2 linked regions of the Bradyrhizobium sp. WD16 genome follow. Each later gene encodes a partner of the first gene's protein in a complex. Links are inferred from orthologs where the notes say so. Each region holds a gene or a part of one and is shown in the gene's direction. Other genes may lie near its edges.

Region 1 (5,070 bases):
TCATCATCGACGCCCTGTTCGGCGCCGGTCTCGACCGTGAGGTCGCCGGCGCGGCCCTGGAGCTGATCCGCGCCGTCAATGCCAGCGGCGTCCCGGTGCTCGCCGTCGACCTGCCGAGCGGGGTCAACGGCACCACCGGCGCGGTCATGGGCGAGGCGGTGCGCGCCAGCGCAAGCGTGACCTTCTTCCGCCGCAAGCCGGGCCATCTGTTGTTGCCCGGCCGCCTGCGCTGCGGACCGGTGCGGGTCGCCGAGATCGGCATCGCCGCGTCGGTCCTCGATGTCGTCGCGCCGCAGACCTTCGAGAACATCCCGGAGCTGTGGCGCGCGCGGGTGCCGGTGCCGCGGATCGACGGCCACAAGTATTCCCGCGGCCATGCCGTCGTGGTGTCCGGCGGCATGGCCGCGACCGGCGCGGCCCGGCTCGCGGCGCGGGCGGCGTTGCGCGGCGGGGCGGGGCTCGTCACCGTGGCATCGCCGCGAGCGGCGCTGGCGGTCAATGCCGCGGCGCTCACGGCGGTGATGGTGCGGCCGATCGACGGCGCCGTCGAACTTGCGGCCCTGCTCGCCGATCGCCGCCACAACGCCTGCATCATCGGGCCCGGGGCCGGGGTCGGCGTCGAGACTCGTGACCTGGTGCTCACCGCCCTCGGCGATGGTCGCGGCGTGGTGCTCGATGCCGATGCCCTCACCAGCTTCGCGAGCGCTCCCGCCGACCTGTTCGACGCGGTGAAGGCGTTTCACGATCCGCAGGTGGTGATGACGCCGCATGAAGGAGAGTTTTCTCGTATTTTCAATGAATTGAAAAGAGAAGATAAAGTTCATTCAAAACTTGAACGGGCGCGCCTCGCGGCTCAGTCCAGTGGCGCCGTCGTGCTGCTCAAGGGGCCCGACACCGTGATCGCTGCTCCTGACGGCCGGGCGGCCATCACCGCCAATGCGCCGCCCTGGCTGGCCACGGCCGGCTCCGGCGATGTTCTGTCGGGCATCATCGGCGGCCTGCTGGCCCAGGCGGTTCCGGCCTTCGAGGCGGCGTGCATGGCCGCCTGGATGCACGGCGAGGCCGGTGGCGAGGCCGGCCCCGGCCTGATCGCCGAGGACCTGCCCGAGGCGTTGCCCAAGGTGTTCAGGCGATTGTTCGCAGGGCTCGCCTGACACAGCTTCTCATTCCACCATGTACCAGCGGGCGAGGCGCGGCGCGTCCCAGCGCGTCGCCATGGCTTCGATCAGCCAGGGGCCCGCCTGATCGGCCAGGAAGGCGACGCGCTGGGTCGCGCCGCCGGCCAGCAGCAGGGTGTCGAGCCAGAACGGTTTCCAGCCGTCGTCCAGCCGGTCGAGCCAGCGGAAGGCGTGGCCATGGAGATGGAAGGTCACCGGCTCGGGGGCGGGATTGCTGATCGCCACGACGCCGACGCGACCTCGCTTGATGCGGAACGCGGGCGCGGCCGTCGCATTGAGGTTCGCCGGCCGCAGCCATTCGTTGCCCGCGGAGCCCGGTTTGACATCGAGCGGCAGGTCGATCCGCAGCGCCGACGCGAGGTCGAGCTTCGCCGGCAGCCCATTGTCGGGCAGCGGGTCGGGCGGCGGCAGCGGCGCGGGGCGCACCGGATCTTCGGCGCCGTAGACGAGGCGGGCGATCGGCCGCGGCGCCTGGCCGTCGTGAAGCTGGAGGACGGCGACGGCACCGGGCCGCAGCACGGCGTCGACGAAGGCGTCGACTCGGCTGCCCGGCGCCAGCGTCAGCTGGCCGTCGCGGCTGATGAAGGGTTCGGCGGGCTGGCCGTCGATCGCCATCACCCGCACCTCGTGGCCATCCAGCCGCAGTGCGATCGGCGCACGCTGGCAGCCATTGATGAAGCGCAGCCGCAGCCGCTGGTGGCTGCGGACCGCGATGTCCAGCGACGGCCGACCGTTGATGGTGAAGAGGGCCGGCGAGGCTGTGGCCGCCGTGCCCGGCGCGGCGGTGCCGCCATTTTGCGCAAGGCGCCAGTCCTCGATCAGCATGAGGATGTCGCGGTCGACCGCCACCGCGTCGCGTTCGGCCACGGTGAGGCCGAGCGCCGGCAGCGCGTGGTCCTGGCCGTCGCCGAGCAGCCGGGCGTCGCACAGCACCGTGCCGGCGTGGCGCAGCGCCAGCGCCGCGGTCGTGGTCTGGCCGGGGAGCAGCGGCGGCCGCGCCGCCAGCGGCTCGATCGCGGCTCCGCCGCCGCCGCGCCAGCTCAGCGCCAGCGGCGCGGCGACGGCGTTGTCGAGGCTGAGCTGAAGCTCGCTGCCCTGAAGGAGCGGCGAGGGGAGCGCGGTCTCGAACATCCAGCCGGCGGCTTGGGAGCCGTCGCCGCGCAGGTCGATGCCGCCCGGCTTGACCCGGAGTGACAGGACCGGTCGCGTCGCCTCGACCGGTCCCCTGGCCGGGGCGGGCTGGCTGGCCGCAGGCCGCGGCAGGGCGGCGGCGAGGGCGCCGGCCAGCACGGCGCGGCGGTCGGGGCGCAGGTTTCTCAATGTCATGATCGATGCGGACCATGTCGGCGCCGGCCTGTCCAGAGCCGGCGGCCGCGGCGTCGCGTCGCCGTCCCGGGGTGTCGTGCCAGGAGGGCCATTTTTTTGCTGCGAACAGGTGCGCCCATGTTATAAGCCCGCCGCTCGCGGCATCGCCGCCAGATCAGAGGCGCCTCGCGGGCGTGGCGGAATTGGTAGACGCGCTGGATTTAGGTTCCAGTGACGAAAGTTGTGGGGGTTCGAGTCCCTCCGCCCGCACCATCCCCGACGCGGACGAGACGTCGACGCCTCCCACAGCCGGGATGTCCGGTTGCGGCTGGCTGCCGTCGCGAGCCGCGAAGCGAAATTGATTGCAACCCCCGGTCGCCGGACCGGCGAAGGAAGAAGACGAGCGCCATGCAGGTGAAAGAGACCGTCGCCGACGGACTGAAGCACGAGTTCCAGGTCAGCCTCCCGGCCGCCGAGATCGAGGCCAAGATCGATGCCCGCCTGGTCGACCTCAAGGACAAGGTCCGCCTCAACGGCTTCCGTCCCGGCAAGGTGCCGCTCGCCCATCTCAAGAAGGTCTATGGCCGTTCCGTCGGCGCGGAAACCGTCGAACAGCTGATCCGCGACACCAATGCCCAGATCTTCACCGAGCGCGGCTTCCGCCTGGCGACCGAGCCCAAGGTCACCATGCCGACCGAGACCAAGGAGATCGAGGACGTCATCGACGGCAAGTCCGATCTCAACTACTCCGTGGCGATCGAAGTGGTGCCGGCGATCCAGCTCGCCGACTTCAAGAGCTTCAACGTCGAGAAGCCGGTCGCCGAGGTGACCGAGGCCGATATCGACGAGGCGATCAAGCGCATCGCCGACCAGAACCGCCCCTTCGAAGACAAGGGCGCCGGCGTCAAGGCGGAGAACGGCGATCGCGTCACCGTTTCGTTCAAGGGCACCATCGACGGCACCGCCTTCGACGGCGGCACTGCCGAGGACATCCAGGTGGTGATCGGATCGGGCAGCTTCATTCCCGGCTTCGAGGACCAGCTCGTCGGCATCGGCGAGGGTGAGACCCGCACCGTCAAGGTGTCCTTTCCGACCAACTACGCGGCGGCCAATCTCGCCGGCAAGGCGGCCGAGTTCGAGACCACCGCGAGCAAGGTCGAGGCCCCGAAGGATGCGGTCATCGACGACGAATTCGCCAAGAGCCTCGGCCTCGAATCCCTCGACAAGCTCAAGGAGATCATGCGCGAGCGCCTGACCCAGGAATTCGCCGGCGCCACCCGCCAGCGCGTCAAGCGCATGCTGCTCGACCGCCTCGACGAGGCCCACCGCTTCGATCCGCCGCCGTCGCTGGTGGAGGAAGAGTTCAATCTGATGTGGAATTCGATCAAGGCGGAGATGGAATCGAGCGGCCGCAGCTTCGCCGACGAGAACACCACCGAGGAGGCGGCGCGCGAGGAATACCACAAGATCGCCGACCGCCGCGTCCGCCTTGGTCTCGTGCTGTCCGAGATCGGCGACAAGAACAAGATCACGGTGACCGACGACGAGGTCAGCCGCGCCGTGGTCGAGCGCGCCCGCCAGATGCCGGGCCGCGAGAAGGAAGTGTGGGATTTCTATCGCAAGAATCCCAGCGCGCTCGCCCAGCTCCGCGCCCCGATCTACGAGGACAAGGTCGTCGACTTCATCCTCGAGCTCGCCAACGTGACCGACAAGAAGGTCAGCCGCGAGGAGCTCTACAAGGACGACGACGAGAAGAGCGCGGCCTGACGCTTCGGCCTCGGCCGGATAGCAGCGGCGCGTTAAGCATGTCGACCGATCGGCGCCCCACCGGGCGCCGATCGCTGGTTCGCCCGGGGCGAATCGGCTTCAACTTCCGCCCGGAATGCGGGCGCCGGCCGGCGCCTTTCCTCTCGCGGGGCGGTCTTGCCGGCTTGCGATCGGGGCTTATCTTACCTCCCGCATCATGGGGCGCCCGGTGCCGGTCTGCGAGGCAAGCCGCCCCGCGCGGCGGTCGCTCCCAACCTCAGGTGATTCATGCGCGATCCGGTAGAAACCTACATGAACCTGGTGCCGATGGTGGTCGAGCAGACCAACCGCGGCGAACGGGCCTACGACATTTTTTCGCGGCTTCTCAAGGAGCGCATCATCTTCCTGACCGGCCCGGTCGAGGACGGCATGGCGACGCTGGCTGTCGCCCAGCTGCTGTTCCTCGAGGCGGAGAATCCGAAGAAGGAAATCTCGATGTACATCAATTCGCCGGGCGGCGTCGTCACCGCTGGCCTGGCGATCTACGACACCATGCAGTTCATCCGTCCGCCGGTGTCGACGTTGTGCACCGGCCAGGCCGCCTCGATGGGCTCGCTGCTGCTCGCCGCCGGCGCCAAGGACATGCGCTTCGCCCTGCCGAACGCGCGGATCATGGTGCACCAGCCGTCCGGCGGCTTCCAGGGCCAGGCCACCGACATCATGCTGCACGCCCAGGAAATCCTGAACCTCAAGAAGCGGCTCAACGAGATCTATGTCAAGCACACCGGTCAGCCCTACCAGGCGATCGAAGACGCGCTCGAGCGTGACAAATTCCTCACCG
Region 2 (8,296 bases), 260 kb from region 1 along the record:
CTGGCAGCTTGCCGCGGTGGCGCTGCTGGTCTTTCCGATCACCCTGATCGGGCCGCGGATTCTCACCCCTAAGGCGGTGCAGGCCAATTACGACCAGAAGGTCAACGAATCGGCGATTCTTTCCCAGGTGCAGGAGAACGTGGCTGCGCAGGCGGTGGTGAAGGCGTTCGGGCTCAAGCGCCGGGCGCTCGGCTGGTTCGGCATGCGCAACCGCGAAACGCTGCGCACCATGATCAAGGCCACCTTCCTCTCCACGATGGTGGAGCGGACGGTGACGATCTCGGTGCTGCTCCTGCACCTCGTCGTGCTGGCGATCGGGGCCTATCTCGCCACCAATGGCCAGATCACCGTCGGCACCTTCGTCACCTTCGAGAGCGCGTTCTGGGAGGTGTCCTACAACATCGCCCACATCATGCATTTCATCCCGGTGGCGATCTCCTCGGCCGCCGCGGTCCGGCACATGCAGGAGCTGCTCGATGAACCGCAGCGCGGCGCCGACCGCCCGGGCGCGCCGGACTTGCCGCGCATTACCCACGACATCACCTTCGATCGCGTCTCCTTCACCTACGAGAACAGCGACAGGCCGGTGCTCGACGGTTTGAGCCTGAAGCTCGACGTCGGCAAGACCATCGCCATCGTCGGACCGAGCGGCTCGGGCAAGAGCACGCTGCTCAATCTCATCCTGCGCCTCTACACGCCCGACGACGGCAAGATCACCATCGACGGGGTCGACATTCGCCGGGTGACCCGCGAGTCGCTGCGGCAGAGCATGGCGGTGGTGTTCCAGGAGAACATGCTGTTCAACATGTCGGTGATGGAGAACATCCGGCTCGGCAAGGAGGGCGCCACCGACGTCGAAGTGATCGAGGCGGCCAAGAACGCCGAGATCCACAGCCACATCATGACGCTGCCGGAGGGCTACGACACCGTCATCGGCGAACGCGGCGAAACCCTGTCGGGCGGCCAGCGCCAGCGCATTGCCATCGCCCGCGCCATCGTCCGCAATCCGTCCGTGCTGCTGCTCGACGAGGCGACCTCGGCCCTCGATCAGACCACCGAAGCGGCGATCAACCGCACCCTGCTCAATCTCGCTCGCGGCCGCACCATGATCTTCTCGACCCATCGCCTGACCTCGGTGGTGGAGATGGACGAGATCATCGTCATTTCGGGCGGCAGGGCGATCGAGCGCGGCACCCACGACGAGCTGCTGGCGCGCGGTGGCGTCTATCGCCAGCTCTGGGACGACCAGCTGCACGCCCCGCATCATCCCCAGGACGAGGAGGAGGATGACGACGACGACGAGGACGATGAAGATTGAGCCGGGTGTGCCGTCGGCGGGGTGCCCGGCCGGGCTCGGCGGCAGTCGAGCGGAGCTGACCGGCGACGCGGCCGGTAACCATTTCTTCACCAGCCGCCGTGCATGAGGCGTTCTAGTGTGGCGTCTCGCAATTGCCCACCGCCTTTGCGGCCAGTCTCTCGTAGGCAATTGCGAGACATAAGCCACACTAGCGCTTTGATTTTGCTAGTGTCCTTTATGTCTCCGAATTACCGTGCGAGGGTGAGGCAAATGAAGCGGTAATTCGGAGACAGGACACTAGAGCCTGTCCTCAATTAGAGGATTCCCAAGCAGATTATCGCATGATTCATAGGCGGTCAGCTGATTCGGAGCTGACCAAATGCGCCGCTACGCCCTTCGGGACGATCAATGGGATAGGATCAAGGATATTTTGCCCGGACGTGAAGGGCATGTAGGGGTCACGGCCAAAGACAATCGGCTGTTTGTAGAAGCGGTGATCTACCGCTATCGAGCCGGGATCCCTTGGCGAGATTTGCCCGAACGCTTCGGCGATCCGATCAAGATACATACGCGTTTTTCGCGCTGGACGAAGAGCGGGGTGTGGAAGAAGCTGTTTAAGATGCTGGCGAGCGATGCCGACAATGAGTACGCGATGATCGACAGCACGATCGTGCGGGCGCATCAGCACAGTGCCGGCGCACAAAAAAAGACGGCGAAAACCAAGCTATCGGGCGCAGCAAAGGCGGGCTGAGCACCAAGATCCATGCGCTTGTCGATGCCCTGGGCAATCCGCTGGACTTCATCCTGACGCCCGGCCAAGCCCATGATCTGGAGGGCGCCGATGCACTGCTGCCCGACATGGCGGCCGACGCCTTATTGGCAGACAAGGCCTTCGACGCCGACGAACGGGTGATTGCCCCTTTGCTGGCACGGGGAAAGTCGGTCGTGATCCCGCCCAGGCGCCACCGGCAGCTCCAGCGCGATTTCGACAAGCACGCCTATAAGGCACGCCATCTCATCGAGAATTTCTTCTGCAAGCTCAAGCAATACCGCGCCATCGCTACCCGCTACGACAAAACCGCCAGAAATTTCCTCGCCGCAATCCACCTCGCGGCGGTTATCATCTGGCTCAATTGAGGACAGGCCTTAGTGCGGTGGATCTGACGCCCGTATCAGCATCGCAGCGAATTCGCCGTACGCGTGCCGATAAAAACAGCAATAGAATCATAGCTATACCGGTGTCCCCTTGGTTCTGATGTTCGTATAAGCGCGCGCTGCAAAGGGATGCGAACGTTAAAACCGGAACACTAGCCACGGGTCGCTCTGGCGCGGTCCGGCGCGATTCGCGTCTTGCGGTATCTGGCGCGACCGATTCGGCCGCGTTGGCGGCTCAGTTCCCACAATATGATACCATGAGGAAGCGGAACCGGAGTCGGCCAGTGGCCGAGCGGGCAGGGGGCGCGACCAGGCGGGGCGGCGGCGCCGCAAACCGATTCTCCGAGAGTCGGCGCGCCGCGCCTTCGGGGCTGTTGTCAGCCGCGGCCGCAATTGCAAAAGTGCTTCTGCCAAAGCACTTTCTTGCCTCGGGTTAGGCCTTGACTTGCCATGTCCTGGCCGTTAGAACCCGCCCACTTAACGACAGGCGGTGAGCTTCGTCTGCGTCGGAACGGACCACCCAAATCCCCGAAAATGATCGGAGTGAGGCGGGCACCAACCTCGACGAATGTCGCTCAAACGCTGTCGATATAGCCAGTCAATGCCAATGACGACCCTTTAAGTCCGGACGCGCTTCGGGCGGCGGGGTGCCGGAAGCATGATCGCGGTGCGCTCCTGTCGCGTTTCGTGATCCTCTGTGGCGTCGAAGCGCCTACCGCTCGAGCGACGAGCGGTTGGCGTGATTTCGTTTTGCGTGGATGCAAAGAACGCAAGGCGGACCCGATTGGGCGGGCAGCCCGCATAATTTGCGAAACCGCGAGGTTTCGCGCGAACGAGGGTGAAGGCGAACAATGCCGACGATCAACCAGCTGATCGCAAATCCGCGCACCGTCCAGAAGGCGCGCAAGAAGGTGCCGGCTCTGCAGCAGTCTCCGCAGAAGCGTGGCGTTTGCACGCGCGTCTACACCACGACGCCGAAGAAGCCGAACTCGGCGCTCCGCAAGGTCGCCAAGGTGCGCCTGACCAACGGCTTCGAGGTCATTGGCTATATCCCGGGCGAAGGTCATAACCTCCAGGAGCACTCGGTGGTCATGATCCGCGGCGGTCGCGTCAAGGACCTTCCCGGCGTTCGCTATCACATCCTCCGCGGCGTCCTCGATACCCAGGGCGTCAAGAACCGTAAGCAGCGCCGCTCGAAGTACGGCGCCAAGCGTCCGAAGTAAGCAGGAGCGCTCATATCATGTCCCGTCGCCATTCTGCCGAAAAGCGCGAAGTGCTTCCGGATCCGAAGTTCGGAAACATCATCGTCACCAAGTTCATGAACTCGATCATGTATGCCGGGAAGAAGTCGGTTGCCGAGAGCATCGTCTACGGCGCCTTCGGCATCATCGAGACCAAGACCAAGCAGAGCCCGTTGACGGTGTTCGAGCAGGCGCTCGACAACGTCATGCCGACCATCGAGGTTCGCTCCCGCCGCGTCGGTGGCGCCACCTACCAGGTGCCGGTCGAAGTCCGTGCGACTCGTCGTCAGGCCCTCGGTATCCGCTGGCTGATCACGGCGGCGCGCGGTCGCAACGAGAAGACCATGACCGAGCGGCTCTCCGCGGAGTTGCTCGATGCGTCGAACAATCGGGGGAACGCGGTCAAGAAGCGTGAAGACGTGCACAAGATGGCGGAAGCCAACCGCGCGTTCTCGCATTATCGCTGGTAACTGCGACCGGAACTGAAAGTTTTAAGGACAGGCCAATGCCCCGCCAACATGCCATCGAGGATTACCGTAATTTCGGTATCATGGCGCATATCGACGCCGGCAAGACCACGACCACCGAGCGCATCCTCTATTACACCGGCAAGAGCCACAAGATCGGCGAGGTGCATGAGGGCGCCGCGACGATGGACTGGATGGAGCAGGAGCAGGAGCGTGGCATCACGATCACGTCTGCTGCCACCACCGCGTTCTGGAATGGTAAGCGCCTGAACATCATCGATACCCCCGGCCACGTCGACTTCACCATCGAGGTGGAGCGTTCGCTGCGCGTGCTCGACGGCGCTGTCTGCGTGCTCGATAGCAACCAGGGCGTCGAGCCTCAGACCGAAACGGTCTGGCGCCAGGGCGACAAGTACCGCGTGCCGCGTATCGTCTTCGCCAACAAGATGGATAAGACGGGTGCCGATTTCTACAAGTGTCTGCAGGATATCATCGACCGGCTCGGCGCCAAGCCGATCGCGATCCAGCTGCCGATCGGCGCCGAGAACACCTTCAAGGGGGTGATCGACCTCGTGCGCATGAAGGCCGTGGTCTGGAAGGACGAGGCCCTCGGCGCCAAGTATGAGGACGATGAGATCCCGGCGGACCTGCTCGACAAGGCCAAGGAATACCGCGAGAAGATGTTGGAGGCCGCCGTCGAGCTCGATGACGGCGTCATGGCCGCCTATCTCGACGGCAAGGAGCCGGACGAGGCGACGCTCAAGAGGCTGATCCGCAAGGCGGTGCTGAGCGGCGCCTTCTATCCGGTGCTGTGCGGTTCGGCCTTCAAGAACAAGGGCGTGCAGCCGCTGCTCGACGCCGTGGTCGACTACCTGCCGTCGCCGATCGACGTGCCCGCGATCAAGGGCATCGACGAGGACGGCAACGAGGTGGTGCGCAAGGCGGAGGACAAGGAGCCGTTGGCGCTGCTTGCCTTCAAGATCATGGACGACCCCTTCGTCGGCACCATTACCTTCTGCCGCATCTATTCCGGCACGCTGGTGTCGGGCACTGGCGTCATCAATTCGACCCGCGACCGCAAGGAGCGGATCGGGCGCATGTTGCTGATGCATGCCAACAACCGTGAGGACATCAAGGAAGCCTATGCTGGCGACATCGTCGCGCTGGCGGGCCTCAAGGAAGCGCGCACCGGTGACACGCTGTGCGATCCCGATGAGCCGGTGATCCTCGAAAAGATGGAATTTCCGGAGCCGGTCATCGAGATTGCGATCGAGCCGAAGTCGAAGGCCGATCAGGAGAAGCTGGGCATCGCCTTGGCGAAGCTTGCCGCCGAGGATCCGTCCTTCCGTGTCTCCACCGATCAGGAGTCCGGCCAGACCATCCTCAAGGGCATGGGCGAGCTCCATCTCGACATCAAGGTCGACATCCTGAAGCGGACCTACAAGGTCGACGCCAATATCGGCGCGCCGCAGGTGGCGTTCCGCGAAAAGATCACCAAGCCGGCCGAGGTCGACTACACCCACAAGAAGCAGACCGGTGGTACCGGCCAGTTCGCCCGGGTGAAGTTCGTCGTCGAGCCGAACGAGCCGGGCAAGGGCTTCGAATTCGAGTCCAAGATCGTCGGCGGCGCGGTGCCGAAGGAATACATCCCGGGCGTCGAAAAGGGCCTCAACAGCGTTTTGACCTCGGGTGTGGTCGCCGGCTTCCCGGTGGTCGACGTCAAGGTCCAGCTGGTGGACGGCGCCTTCCATGACGTCGACTCCTCGGCGCTGGCCTTCGAAATCGCCTCGCGCGCTGCGTTCCGCGAAGCCCTGCAGAAGGGCAAGTCGGTGCTGCTCGAGCCGATCATGAAGGTCGAGGTGGTGACACCTGAAGACTACACCGGATCGGTGATTGGCGACCTCAACTCCCGCCGTGGCCAGATCCAGGGGCAGGACATGCGCGGCAACGCCAACGTCATCAACGCGATGGTGCCGCTCATGAACATGTTCGGTTACGTGAACAACCTGCGCTCCATGAGCCAGGGTCGCGCGACCTTCACGATGCAGTTTGACCACTACGCCGAGGCTCCGGCCAACGTGTCAGCGGAAGTCCAGAAGAAGTTTGCCTGATCGCCTTTGACGACTGTCAAAGCCTGAACGGAGAGTGTCATGGCCAAAGAGAAGTTTGAACGTACGAAGCCGCATTGCAACATCGGGACGATTGGTCACGTCGACCACGGCAAGACGTCGCTGACTGCGGCGATCACGAAGGTGCTTGCGGAGACGGGCGGCGCGACGTTCACGGCATACGACCAGATTGACAAGGCGCCGGAAGAGAAGGCGCGCGGCATCACGATCTCGACGGCGCATGTCGAGTACGAGACTGCGAACCGGCACTATGCCCACGTCGACTGCCCGGGGCACGCCGACTACGTCAAGAACATGATCACCGGCGCGGCGCAGATGGACGGCGCGATCCTGGTGGTGTCGGCGGCGGACGGCCCGATGCCGCAGACCCGCGAGCACATCCTGCTGGCGCGTCAGGTCGGCGTTCCGGCGATCGTGGTGTTCCTCAACAAGTGCGACATGGTCGACGATCCGGAGCTTCTGGAGCTGGTCGAGCTTGAGGTCCGCGAACTGCTGTCGAAGTATAACTTCCCGGGCGACAAGATCCCGATCATCAAGGGTTCGGCGTTGGCGGCGCTGGAGAACAAGGATCCGAAGCTCGGCCACGACGCGATCCTGGAACTGATGCGCAATGTTGACGAGTACATTCCGCAGCCGGAGCGTCCGATCGACCAGCCGTTCCTGATGCCGGTGGAAGACGTGTTCTCGATCTCGGGTCGCGGCACCGTGGTGACCGGCCGTGTCGAGCGCGGCGTGATCAAGGTCGGCGAGGAAATCGAGATCGTCGGCCTGAAGCCGACGCAGAAGACCACGGTGACCGGCGTCGAGATGTTCCGCAAGCTGCTCGACCAGGGCCAGGCCGGCGACAACATCGGCGCGCTGCTGCGCGGCACCAAGCGCGAGGAAGTGGAGCGCGGCCAAGTGCTGTGCAAGCCGGGTTCGGTGAAGCCGCACACCAAGTTCAAGGCCGAGGCCTATATCCTGACCAAGGAGGAGGGCGGCCGCCATACGCCGTTCTTCACCAACTACCGTCCGCAGTTCTACTTCCGCACCACCGACGTGACCGGTGTGGTGCACCTGCCGGAGGGCACCGAGATGGTGATGCCGGGCGACAACATCGCCATGGAAGTGCATCTGATCGTGCCGATCGCCATGGAAGAGAAGCTGCGCTTCGCCATCCGCGAGGGCGGCCGCACCGTCGGTGCCGGCGTCGTCGCCTCGATCATCGAGTAAGCGATCGCGCCCTTGAACGGGCGCCGGGTCATCCGCGGTTCGCCGCGGATGACCGCTTTCCAAGAGACGCGAAGACCAAGAAGTTGTGACCGCCTCGCTCCCGAGGGGCGAAGACGAAAGAAAGACAACGGCAATGAACGGCCAAAACATCCGCATCCGGCTCAAGGCGTTCGACCATCGCATCCTCGATACGTCGACCCGTGAGATCGTGAATACGGCGAAACGGACCGGCGCTCAGGTGCGCGGGCCCATCCCGCTGCCGACGCGCATCGAGAAGTTCACCGTCAACCGTTCGCCGCACGTCGACAAGAAGAGCCGCGAGCAGTTCGAGATGCGCACCCACAAGCGCCTGCTCGACATCGTCGATCCGACCCCGCAGACCGTGGACGCGCTGATGAAGCTCGACCTCGCCGCCGGCGTGGATGTCGAGATCAAGCTTTAAGATCAAGGTCCGGTTTCGGACGAAGAGATAGGAAGAACGCCAATGCGTTCCGGAGTGATCGCTCAGAAAGTCGGGATGACGCGGGTCTTTACCGAGACCGGCGAGCATATTCCCGTCACGGTCCTGAAGTTGAGCAACTGCCAGGTGCTGGCGCACCGCACCAAGGACAAGAACGGCTACACCGCGCTGCAGCTCGGTTCCGGCTCGCGCAAGTCGGTGTATCTGCCGAAGGCCGAGCGTGGCCAGTTCGCCATCGCCAAGGTTGAACCGAAGCGCAAGGTGGCCGAGTTCCGCGTGTCCGACGATGCGGTGCTGCCGGTCGGCGCCGAGATCCAGGCCGACCATTTTGTCGT

What was found.
Region 2: the proteins of tig (region 1) and rpsG are in contact, whole or in part, in a crystal structure (PDB 3GTY), measured with the Thermotoga maritima proteins. The link is inferred for Bradyrhizobium sp. WD16 from one-to-one orthologs. Residues at the interface, in WP_004081061.1 of Thermotoga maritima: Glu122, Val124, Val129, Leu130, Tyr133, Glu188, Gly259, Ile262, Tyr263, Glu266, Ser270, Glu273, Gln274, Glu277, Arg308, Gln311, Ile312, Ser315, Tyr316, Glu325, Arg329, Arg336, Leu363, Phe366, Trp367, Arg373, Leu377, Arg381, Leu384, Glu387; in WP_004081843.1 of Thermotoga maritima: Lys34, Lys52, Lys55, Glu59, Arg62, Gln63, Glu66, Asn67, Lys69, Val71, Arg95, Ala109, Lys110, Lys111, Gly112, Arg113, Pro114, Glu117, Glu121, Ile124, Ala125, Tyr127, Asn128, Asn129, Thr130, Gly131, Lys135, Asp139, Arg142, Met143.

The regions. Positions count from the first base shown.
Region 1 is NZ_CP028908.1:4,388,785-4,393,854, forward strand. Bases 2,269-5,070 are described here. They hold tig (trigger factor), read left to right. Parts: upstream 2,269-2,891; coding sequence 2,892-4,250; downstream 4,251-5,070. Other genes in these bases: DB459_RS20440 (multicopper oxidase family protein), read right to left, coding at 2,269-2,504; DB459_RS20455 (ATP-dependent Clp protease proteolytic subunit), read left to right, coding at 4,518-5,070. Also shown: DB459_RS20435 (NAD(P)H-hydrate dehydratase), read left to right, coding at 1-1,154; more of DB459_RS20440, read right to left, coding at 1,164-2,268. UniProt on the Bacillus subtilis protein: Involved in protein export. Acts as a chaperone by maintaining the newly synthesized protein in an open conformation. Functions as a peptidyl-prolyl cis-trans isomerase.
Region 2 is NZ_CP028908.1:4,126,808-4,135,103, forward strand. The notes cover bases 2,636-5,427. They hold rpsG (30S ribosomal protein S7), read left to right. Parts: upstream 2,636-3,692; coding sequence 3,693-4,163; downstream 4,164-5,427. Other genes in these bases: rpsL (30S ribosomal protein S12), read left to right, coding at 3,304-3,675; fusA (elongation factor G), read left to right, coding at 4,199-5,427. In the rest of the region: DB459_RS19100 (ABC transporter ATP-binding protein), read left to right, coding at 1-1,318; more of fusA, read left to right, coding at 5,428-6,271; tuf (elongation factor Tu), read left to right, coding at 6,311-7,501; rpsJ (30S ribosomal protein S10), read left to right, coding at 7,635-7,943; rplC (50S ribosomal protein L3), read left to right, coding at 7,986-8,296.